2 linked regions of the Reyranella humidisoli genome follow. The protein of the gene in region 1 binds, or shares a complex with, the protein of each later gene. Links are inferred from orthologs where the notes say so. Each region holds a gene or a part of one and is shown in the gene's direction. Other genes may lie near its edges.

Region 1 (6,523 bases):
GTCCTGTCCTTCGTCGTCAGCCAGCTCGGGCCGCAGCCCGAGGGGGTGCGGCAAGTCACGGAGGGCATCCAGGGCGTGCGGGCACTCCAGACCCTGGCCGTCCTGGGCATTTTGGCCCCCCTTGCAGAAGAACTCGTCTTCCGCGGCCTGCTTTACGGCTGGCTGGCCGGCCGGTGGAACAACCTCGTTGCCTTCGTGATCAGCTCGCTGGCTTTCGCGGCCGCCCATGCAGAGCCCGTGCACATTCTTCTGGTCCTGCCGCTGGGCTTCTGGTTCGGCTGGCTGCGCTGGCGTACCGGCTCGCTGGTCCCCACGATCGTGGCGCACATGATCAACAACACGATCGCCGTGGCGGCCGCGGCGTTCCTGGGCGGCTCCTGATCGGAGAGATCAGGAGGCGAGCTTGCGCTCGACGAAGTCGAGCCGGTCCTGGCCCCAGAAGATCTCGCCGTCGATGACGAACGAGGGCGCGCCGAACACACCCTGCTCGATGGCATGCTTGGTGTAGGCTTCGCGCTTCTCGGCAATGCCCGCGGCCTCGCTCGCCTTCATCACCGCCGCGCCGTCGAGGCCACAGCCGTCGATGATCGCCTTCAGCGTGTCCGGATCGCCGCTGTTCTTCTCCTCGGCCCATAGACCGGTCAGCAAGGCGTGAGCGACCTTTATGGCGTCCGCCATGCGGCCCTGCTCGCGCAGCGCGATCACGCATTTCGCAGCCGGCACTTCGTTGGCGGGAAAGAACTTGGGCTCGAGCGTTGTGTTGACGCCGAGATGGTCGCGCCAGCGCTTCAGCTCCATCATGCGATAGGCTTGGCGTTGCGGCGAACGCTTGGGCAGCGGCAGGCCGCCGGATACGGCGAAGATCGAGCCGAAATCGACCGGCCAGATCGTGACGCTCGCGCCGTGCTTTTTCGCCATGGCGTCGAAGCGCGCGGACCCGAGATAGGTCCACGGCGAATTCAGCGAGACGTAGTAGTCGACATGCTTGCCCATGCGTTCCTCGTATTTCTCCAGTGGCGCGGACTGTGGCGCAAAGCCTGTCGATGCGCCATCTTCGCGGCGTGACCGAAGACGCTCATTCCGGACGGGCCATTGCCATCACCGGCGGCGACGCCGCCTATTTCGGCCTGATGCGCGATTGCATCGAGTCGCTTCAGGCGACGGACGTGGGTCGGGCGCTGGCGCTCGGGGTGCTCGATTGCGGATTGACCGGGGAACAACGTGCGTGGTGTCGCGAACGAGGTGCAACGCTCGTCGTGCCCGAGTGGGATTTCGACTTCCCGGGCCGCGAGAACCTGAAGGACGGCTACAAGGCGCTGACGGCGCGGCCCTTCCTGCCGCGCTATTTTCCGGGCTTCGACCTGTATCTCTGGATCGACGGCGACTGCTGGGTACAGCAGGGCGACGCGGTCGATCTGTTCCTGAGCGCCGCGCGCACCGGCGCACTGGCCGTCGCACCCGAGATTCACCGCTCGATGCGCCACTATCGGCACGCCTGGAAGGAATTCTCGACGATCAACGGCGCGGCGTTTGAGGCCTGCTTCGACCGGGAAACCGCCGAGCGGCTGATCCGCTATCCGCTGATCAATGCCGGTGTTTTCGCGCTCGCGGCCGGGGCGCCTCACTGGCGGGGCTGGGCGGAACTGCTGGGCGAAGCCCTGCGGCGGTCCACCGACATGACCGACCAGGTGGCGCTGAACGTCCTGGTGTACGACCGCGGCTTCGCCTGCGAACCGCTGCCCAGTCGCTGCAACTGGCCGGTCCATCATGCCACGCCGGCCTGGGACGCCGGCCGCGGCCTGTTCGTGGAGCCGGCCATGCCCTACGAGGCGCTCGGCATCCTGCATCTCACGATCTACACCAAGCGGCTCGCCACGCTCGACGTGCGCGAAATCGGCGGTCCGCACGCGGGCCAGGTGCGGGCGCGCTCGTTGCGCTGGCCCGGCCGAACCGCCATATAGCGCCGCATGGCCGGAACGCCTTTTCTCAAGATGCACGGGCTGGGCAACGACTTCGTCGTGCTCGATGCGCGTACCGCTGCGCTCGATCTCACGCCGCCGCGCCGCCGCGCCATCGCCGACCGCCGCCTGGGCGTGGGCTGCGACCAGCTCATCGTGCTGGAGCCGCCGACCGAAGGCGAGGCCGACATCTTCATGCGCATCTACAATCCCGACGGCACCGAGGCCCAGGCCTGCGGCAACGCCACGCGCTGCGTCGCCTCGGTGGTGATGGACGAACTCAAGGCCGAGGAAGCGACGATCCAGACCATCGCTGGCCTGCTCGAATCGCAGAAGGTCGGCCGCGGCGCCAACGGCCTGCCCGTGATCTCCGTCGACATGGGACTGGTGCGGATGGACTGGCGCGAGATTCCGGTCGCGACGGCGTGCGACACGAATCACCTGCCGGTCGGCATCGGCCCGCTGCAGGATCCGGTCGGCACCAATGTCGGCAATCCGCATGCGACCTTCTTCGTCGACGATCTGGCGGCGATCCCGATCACGGAGCTGGGGCCGAAGCTGGAGCACGATCCGTTTTTTCCCGAGCGTGTGAACGTCGGTGTCGCCCAGGTGATCGGCGAGAACAGGGTGAAGCTCAGTGTCTGGGAACGCGGCGCGGGCCTGACGCTCGCCTGCGGTTCGGGCGCCTGCGCGGCCGGCGTCGCCGCGGCACGGCGCGGGCTCACCGGCCGCAAGGTCGATGTCGTGGTCGAGCACGGCACCCTCACCATCGAGTGGCTGCGCGACGATCATGTTTCGATGACCGGCGGCATCGCGCTCGCCTACAGGGGCGAACTCGACCGCTCCCTGCTTTCCTGAGGTGCCGCGGTGAGCGAGACGGAACCCGAGAAGAAGGGCTGGTTCGCGCGGTTTCGCCGGGGCACCCCGGCCGTCGAGACGCCCAGGCCGGCCGAGCCCGAAGTCGAGAAGCCTGAACCGGTAGAGCCGGCCGTCGCGGCCGAGTCCGAACCTGAGCCGGCTCCCGTCGAAGCGGTGGCCGAGAAGGAACCCGAGGTCGAGAAGCCCGAAGTCGAGAAAAAGGGCTGGCTGTCGCGTCTGCGCGAGGGCCTGTCGAAGTCGACCAAGAAGGTCGCCGAAAGCATCACCGGTCTCTTCACAAAGAAGAAGCTCGACCAGCAGACGCTCGACGATCTCGAGGATGCACTGATCCAGGCCGATCTCGGCGTCACCGTGGCCAGCCGGCTCGTGGCCAAGCTCGGCAAGGAGCGCTTCGGCAAGGAAGTCACCGACGAGGAAGTGCGCGCGGCCTTCGCCGACGACATCGCGGAGATCCTTCAGCCGGTCGCCGTGCCGCTGTCCATCGATCCTGCGCGCAAGCCGCATGTCGTGCTGGTGATCGGCGTGAACGGCAGCGGCAAGACCACGACCATCGCCAAGCTGGCCGGGCTCTACAAGGGCGAGGGCCGTTCGGTGATCCTGGCGGCAGGCGATACGTTCCGCGCCGCCGCCGTCGAACAGCTCAAGGTGTGGGGCGATCGCGCCGGCGTGCCGGTCGTATCCAAGCCCACCGGCGCCGATGCCGCAGGCCTCGCCTACGAGGCGCTGGAGCGGGCGCGCGCCGAGAAGACCGACGTGCTGCTGATCGACACCGCCGGCCGCCTGCACAACAAGACCAACCTGATGGAAGAGCTCGCCAAGATCGTGCGCGTGATCCGCAAGCTCGATCCCGAGGCGCCGCATTCCTGCCTGCTGGTGCTCGATGCCACCACCGGCCAGAACGCCCACGCCCAGGTGGAGACGTTCAAGGCCATGTCGCCGGTCGATGCGCTGGTGCTGACCAAGCTCGACGGCAGCGCCAAGGGCGGTGTGCTGGTGGCGCTCGCCGAGAAGTTCAAGCTGCCGGTCGTGGCCATCGGTGTCGGCGAAGGCATCGACGATCTCAGGCCGTTCGAAGCCCGTGCCTTCGCGCGCGGATTGATGGGATTGCCGGCATGAGCGAGAAGAGCGACGACAACGGCGCGCGCAAACTCTACGCCACGGCGCTGGAACTTGCGCCGCTCATCCTGTTCTTCGTCGCCAACGGCCGCTGGGGCATCTACTGGGGCACCGGCATCTTCATCGTCGCCACCGCGGTCGCGCTGCCCTGCTATCGCTGGCTGGAGAAGCGCTGGCCGGTCATGCCGCTGGTCGGCGGCTTCTTCGTGCTGGTGTTCGGCGGCCTCACCATCTGGCTGCAGGACGACACCTTCATCAAGCTGAAGCCGACCATCGTGAACTGCCTGTTCGCCGTGATCCTGGGCGGCGGGCTCGTGCTGTTCAAGAAGCCGCTGCTGAAGCCGCTGTTCGGCGCGGCCTTCAAGCTGACCGACGAGGGCTGGTATCAGCTCACGATGCGCTGGACGATGTTCTTCTTCGTGCTCGCAATCGTGAACGAAGTGATGTGGCGGAACTTCCCGACCGACACCTGGATCGCCAGCAAGATGTTCCTGAGCTTCCCGCTCACGCTGGTCTTCGCCTTCCTGCAGATTCCGCTGCTGAAGAAGTATTGGGACGGCGACGACAATCCCTTCGCGCGGGGCAGCTGAGGCCGAGCAGAGCTCGGCCAGGAAGCGGCAGGACATTGCTTGCAATGTCCGGGAGCGCCGAAGAACGATCGATCACCTCATGACCCCTCCGTCGCGTATGACGCGACACCTCCTCATTTGAATGGGGAGGAAAGAGGTCAGACGCCCGCGGGCTTCCTGGGCGGCCACATGCGGGCGAGGTCGCCGGTCGGGTTGGAGTAGGTCGAGAAGTCGGCCTTGTCGCGCGATTCGTGGAAATGCGCGAGCGCCCAGACGACGGTCGGAAAGGCGAGCTGGTCCCACGGGATATCGGCCCAGTCGACCAGCGCCACTTCCTCGCTCTCGATGCCGCAGGCGATGTCCGGCGTGACCAGCTTCGCGCGGTACATGATCTGCACCTGGCCGATGCGCGCCACGCTGTACATGGCCAGCAGCCGGTCGATCTCGATGGTGGCGCAGGCCTCTTCCAGGGCCTCACGCTGGGCGGCCTGCTCGGTCGTCTCGCCCAGTTCCATGTAGCCGGCGGGCAGGGTCCAGAAGCCCTTGCGCGGTTCGATGGCGCGCCTGGCCAATAGAATTTTGTCTTCCCAAGTACAGACCGCGCCCGCGACCACCTTGGGATTCTGGTAGTGGATGAACTCGCAGCGCCCGCAGATCAGCCGCTCGCGATTGTCGCCCTCGGGTACCCGCTTCTCGAAATGCTCGGGCGGATCCCACGGCAGGCGGGGACGATCGGGTGGTGTCGGCGGGGCACTCATGTTTCTCGCTCCTACGCAGCCCGGATCAGCGCCGCGACGCCGGGCAGGGTCTTGCCTTCCATCCATTCGAGGAAGGCGCCGCCCGCGGTCGAGACGTAGGAGAACTTCTCCTCGACGCCGGCCGCGGCCAGCGCCGCCACCGTGTCGCCGCCGCCGGCCACCGACAGGAGCTTGCCGGCCGTGGTGAGCCGGGCCACTTCCTGCGCCAGCGCGACCGTGCCGGTATCGAACGGCTTGATCTCGAAAGCGCCGAGCGGGCCGTTCCACACCACGGTCGCGCAGTCGGCCAGCTCCTTCTGGTAGAGGGCGATCGACTTGGGCCCGACATCCAGGATCATCTGGTCGTCGGGGCAGGCATGGGCATCGACGACGAGGTGAGGGGCATTGGCCTTGAACTCGCCCGCGACCATGACATCGATGGGCAGAAGCACCGTGCACCTGGCGGCTTTGGCCTTCTCCACGATCTCGAGCGCGGTGGACGCCAGATCCTTCTCGCAAAGCGACTTGCCGACAGGGAACCCCTGCGCGTGGAGGAACGTGTTGGCCATGCCGCCGCCGATGATCAGCCTGTCGACCTTGCCCACCAGATGGCCGAGCAGCTCGAGCTTGGTCGAGACCTTGGCGCCGCCGACGATGGCGCACACCGGGCGCTTCGGATTGCCAAGCGCCTTGTCGAGCGCTTCGAGCTCTTCCTGCATCAGGCGACCGGCGACCGCCGGCAGGCGATTGGCGAGTCCCTCGGTCGAGGCATGGGCGCGATGGGCGGTCGAGAAGGCGTCGTTCACGTAGACGTCGCCCAGCAGCGAGAGCTTGTCGATGAAGCCCGCTTCGTTTTTTTCCTCCCCCTTGTGGAACCGCAGGTTCTCAAGGAGGAGCACGTCACCGGCCTTCATGTTGCGCACCGAATCCTCGGCGATGGGGCCGATGCAATCCTCCGCGAAGCCCACCGGCTTGCCGAGCGCCTTCTCCAGCGGCTCGATCAGCGGGCGCAGCGTCATCTCGGGTACGCGCTTGCCGTCGGGGCGGCCGAAATGGCTGAGCACGATCACCTTCGCGCCCTTGGCCGCCAGCTCCTTGATCGTGGGCGCGGCGCGCTCGATGCGCGTGGCATCGGTCACCTTGCCGTTCTTCATCGGCACGTTCAGGTCGACGCGCACCAGCACGCGCTTGCCGGACATGTCCATGGAATCGATCGTCTTGAAGGTCGTCTGCGGCATGAACTCTCTCTTGTCTGTCGAACGGC
Region 2 (3,819 bases), 1.3 Mb from region 1 along the record:
CCGCGGAACCAAGGATCCCTTCGACGTGTCGCTGACGCGTGAGACGATCAAGGTGAAGCCGGTCAAGTACCGCCTCGAGGGCGGCGACATCGGCTACATCCGCGTCACCTCCTTCACCGAGCAGACGACGCCGGGCGTGCTCGACGCCGTCGAGAAGCTGAAGAAGGAAGCAGGCAACAAGCTCAAGGGCTACATCATCGACCTGCGCAACAATCCGGGCGGCCTGCTCGACCAGGCGATCGCGATGTCCGACGCCTTCCTCGACAAGGGCGAGATCGTTTCGGTCAAGGCGCGCAAGAACGACGAGGTCCAGCGCTGGAACGCCAAGCCGGGCGACGTCGCCAACGGGCTGCCGATTGTCGTGCTGATGAACGGCGGCTCGGCCTCGGCGTCTGAGATCGTGGCCGGCGCGCTGCAGGATCACCGCCGCGCCATCGTTCTCGGCACGCGCTCGTTCGGCAAGGGCTCGGTCCAGACCATCATGCAGGTGACCGGCGGCGGCGCGATCCGCCTGACCACGGCGCTCTACTTCACGCCGTCGGGCCGCTCCATCCAGAAGGAAGGCATCAAGCCGGACATCGAGGTCGAGCCCGCGAAGATCGAAAGCATCCAGCAGCGTTCGAGCTTCCGCGAGGAAAACCTGCGCCGCTCGATCACCAACCCGAACGACAAGCCCGTCGCCCCGCCGCCGCCGGCCAAGCCGGAAGCCGGCAAGCCGGGCGACAAGACCGACGACAAGGCCGCCGGCCAGAAGGCTCCCCAGGCGACTCCCCAGACAACGCCGTCGGGCGATCCGGACGAGCCGCCGAAGGAGCAGGCTGCCGACTACCAGCTGCTGCGCGCTGCCGACCTTATCCGCGGCATCTCGCTCTACAGCGGCAAGGCCAACTGAAAGCCCTTCCGGGAATGACGCCGTGGCCCGCACCGGCCGAAGCGGCGACGTAACGGCAAAGCGGCGACCGACCCACAGGGGGCTGGTCGCCGCTTACCTTTTCGTGTTCGCCCTGATCGCCGGTTCTGCCGGTGTCGTCTTCGGGTACCTGCTGGACGGCGAGGCGACGCGAGCGATGGACAGCGCGGTGGCGGCTTCACCCGTCAGCCCCGCGTCCGCGGCCGCCGTGCCGCCCGAACCTGCCCCCATCCAGGCCCTGCCCCTGCCGGTCCGGCCAGCGCCGTCCCTTGGGTTCCGCAAGCTGCCGCCCGAGGAATCGGCCGGCATGATCGAGATCACCACCGACGGGCTGCGGCTGCCGCGCATCTCGCCCTCGGGCTGGATGCCCTGGATCGCCAATGCCCGGCGCTTCGATCCGTCGGTCGGCGCACCGGCACGGCTCGGCCTGCTGATGATCAATGTCGGCCTCAAGGAGCCGGCCATGCGCAAGGCGATCGAGGAACTCCCACCCGAAGTCAGCCTGGCGTTCCTGCCCGGCACGCCCGATCTGCCGCGCTGGCTCCAGCAGGCGCGGGCCTTCGGCCATGAAACCTACCTCATGCTGCCGATGGACGACCCGGCCGTGGGCGAACGCGGCCTCCGCCCGATCGAGGCGGCAGCCGATGCCGCGGAGAACCTGAAGCGGCTGCGGACCATCCTCGCGCGCGGCGAGGGCTATGTGGGCCTTGTCGTCGCGGCGCCCGGCCGCCCCGCCCTGGCCGAGGCGGTGCTGCGCCCGCTGTTGAAGGAGATCGCCGATCGTGGCCTCGCGCTGATCGAGATCAGCCCGATGCCCGGCCCGGCCTCGATCCAGCGGCTGACCGAGGAACTGGGCGTGGGCTACGCCCGCAGCACCGACGTACTCGACTACAAGCTGGCCGGCGAGGGCGTCGTCGGCAATCTCGACCGACTGGCGGCCTGGGTCGCCGAGGCGGCCCCGGACCGCGCGCCCCGCCATGCATTCGGCGTCGCGCAACCGGACGAGGAAGCCATCACGGCCCTGCGCGGCTGGTACAAGGGGCAGGAAGCGCGCAAGGACGTGTCGATGGTGCCGATCATCGGCCATTTCGAATGCCGCGATGCCTGCATGAACCGGATGCGTACCCAGCCCGCCCAGCTCCGCCCATGAAGAACATGATGATGATGATGATGACCGGCCGTCCCGATGAATATCGCCGCAACGTCGGCATGATGCTGATCGCCCCGGACCGGCGCGTCTTCGTCGGCTGCCGCGCCAACCAGCCGGATGCATGGCAGATGCCCCAGGGCGGCATCGACAAGGGCGAGACGCCCGTGGAAGCCGCCTGCCGCGAGTTGCAGGAGGAGGTCGGCACGTCCAAGGCGCTGCTGCTGCGGGAAAGCGCCAGGTGGATCGCCTACGAGGTGCCGGAGGACCGGCGGCCCGCCTACTGGAAGGGACGCTGGCGCGGGCAGGCGCAGAAGTGGTTCGCGCTGGCCTTCACGGGAACGGATGCCGACATCGACATCCATGCGCACGACCAGGAATTCGTCGCCTGGCGCTGGATCGCCCCGGGCGAACTATCGTCCGTGATCGTGCCCTTCAAGCGCGCCGTCTACGACGCGGTGTTCACGGAATTCGCCGACCTGATCTAAGCGCCTTCTCTAGGCGTTCTGGGCGGCCAGCCTGGCGGCGTTGCGGCGCAGGAACCAGAGGCCGGCGCGCGTCATCAGGTTGTTGAGCCGGCCCTGCGGTTCAAGACCGATCGTCTTCAGGACCATGGCAATGGCGCGCTGGACATGGGTCTGCCGGTACAGCGGATAGGCCCGGCGCGCATAGGCCTGCATGTTGCGCTTGCGGTCGTAAACCGCATCCACCGGTTCGTTGGCGGCGAAGTAGGCGTATGCCAGTTCGTCGTCCTCGCTTTCGGCCAGACGCCCCCAGCCGATGCGCAGGCGGGCCCAGCGGTTCAGCCGGTCGCGCTGCAGGCAGCGGTTGAGATGCTCGTAGAACAGCTTGTAGTGGCGGAACTCGTCGGCCGCGATCTTCTGGCAGACCTGCTTCAGCACCGGCTCCTCGGTCGCGTCCTTGAGGGCGCTGTAATAGGAACTGGTGCCGGTCTCGACGATGCAGCGCGCGATCATTTCGCCGGCCTGGCTGCCTCGCACCGATTCGTTCACATGCAGGGGCAGCTTGTAGCCGGTGCGAAAGCGCTCGAAGGCGGCGTCGAAATCCCACGTCGGATCGGCCAGCTGGGCCCAGCGGCCGAGCGCCAGGCCATGCTGCACTTCCTCGACGACCCAGTTGTCGACGGCGTCCATGAACAACACGTCGCCGGCGAACACCCGGCCGAGATAGATGCCGTAGTCGCCTCCGTTCCGCTCCACCAGGGCTGCGGCCTTGATGTTGCGAAGGATCTCCGGATCGACCTTCGACGCATCGAAGCGATCCCAGGCGATCGTCTCGAGTGTCCAGTTACCCATGAACGAGCACCCTCGGCGCGTTGTCTTACCAGCGTAATAAACCCACCTCCGGCCTGCGTTTCAATGGCAGACCGGTGCACTTCTCGACTGAAAAATGCGCAGTAGCGCTGAAATCAGCGGCTGGCGTAGAAGGCCTGGGCGCGCTTCAGATCCTGGGCAATGCCCAGATTCTTCTCGGCGGCAGCCTTCTCGGCGGGCGTAGCGGCGTCAGTGATGTCGTTGCGGGCCGAGCGCTCGCGGTCGTCGAGCTGCGCGACGGTAACCTGCTCGAAGGGTACCGCCTCGTCGGCGAGCACCGTGCAACGCTCCGGCGTGACCTCGGCGAAGCCGCCGGCCACGAGGAAGCGCTGCTGGACCTTGTTGCCCTGGTAGACCTCGAGGACGCCCGGACGGACGGTCGAGATCAGCGGGGCGTGGCCCGGCAGGACGCCGAAGTCGCCTTCGCT

What was found.
Region 2: the proteins of dapF (region 1) and KQ910_RS01300 are in contact, whole or in part, in a solved structure (PDB 5YGU), measured with the Escherichia coli proteins. The link is inferred for Reyranella humidisoli from one-to-one orthologs.

Annotation. Positions count from the first base shown.
Region 1 is NZ_JAHOPB010000001.1:1,562,336-1,568,858, forward strand. What follows is about bases 1,033-3,891. They hold dapF (diaminopimelate epimerase), read left to right. Parts: upstream 1,033-1,967; coding sequence 1,968-2,816; downstream 2,817-3,891. Other genes in these bases: KQ910_RS07670 (hypothetical protein), read left to right, coding at 1,044-1,961; ftsY (signal recognition particle-docking protein FtsY), read left to right, coding at 2,826-3,891. In the rest of the region: KQ910_RS07660 (CPBP family intramembrane glutamic endopeptidase), read left to right, coding at 1-381; KQ910_RS07665 (2-hydroxychromene-2-carboxylate isomerase), read right to left, coding at 391-993; more of ftsY, read left to right, coding at 3,892-3,953; KQ910_RS07685 (septation protein A), read left to right, coding at 3,950-4,543; KQ910_RS07690 (NUDIX hydrolase), read right to left, coding at 4,681-5,280; KQ910_RS07695 (phosphoglycerate kinase), read right to left, coding at 5,292-6,497. UniProt on the Escherichia coli protein: Involved in the succinylase branch of the L-lysine biosynthesis and in the biosynthesis of the pentapeptide incorporated in the peptidoglycan moiety. Catalyzes the stereoinversion of LL-2,6-diaminopimelate (L,L-DAP) to meso-diaminopimelate (meso-DAP).
Region 2 is NZ_JAHOPB010000001.1:263,052-266,870, forward strand. What follows is about bases 806-3,800. They hold KQ910_RS01300 (RNA pyrophosphohydrolase), read left to right. Parts: upstream 806-2,056; coding sequence 2,057-2,545; downstream 2,546-3,800. Other genes in these bases: KQ910_RS01290 (S41 family peptidase), read left to right, coding at 806-892; KQ910_RS27115 (divergent polysaccharide deacetylase family protein), read left to right, coding at 915-2,060; KQ910_RS01305 (ferritin-like domain-containing protein), read right to left, coding at 2,555-3,373; atpC (ATP synthase F1 subunit epsilon), read right to left, coding at 3,487-3,800. Outside these bases: more of KQ910_RS01290, read left to right, coding at 1-805; more of atpC, read right to left, coding at 3,801-3,819. UniProt on the Escherichia coli protein: Master regulator of 5'-end-dependent mRNA decay.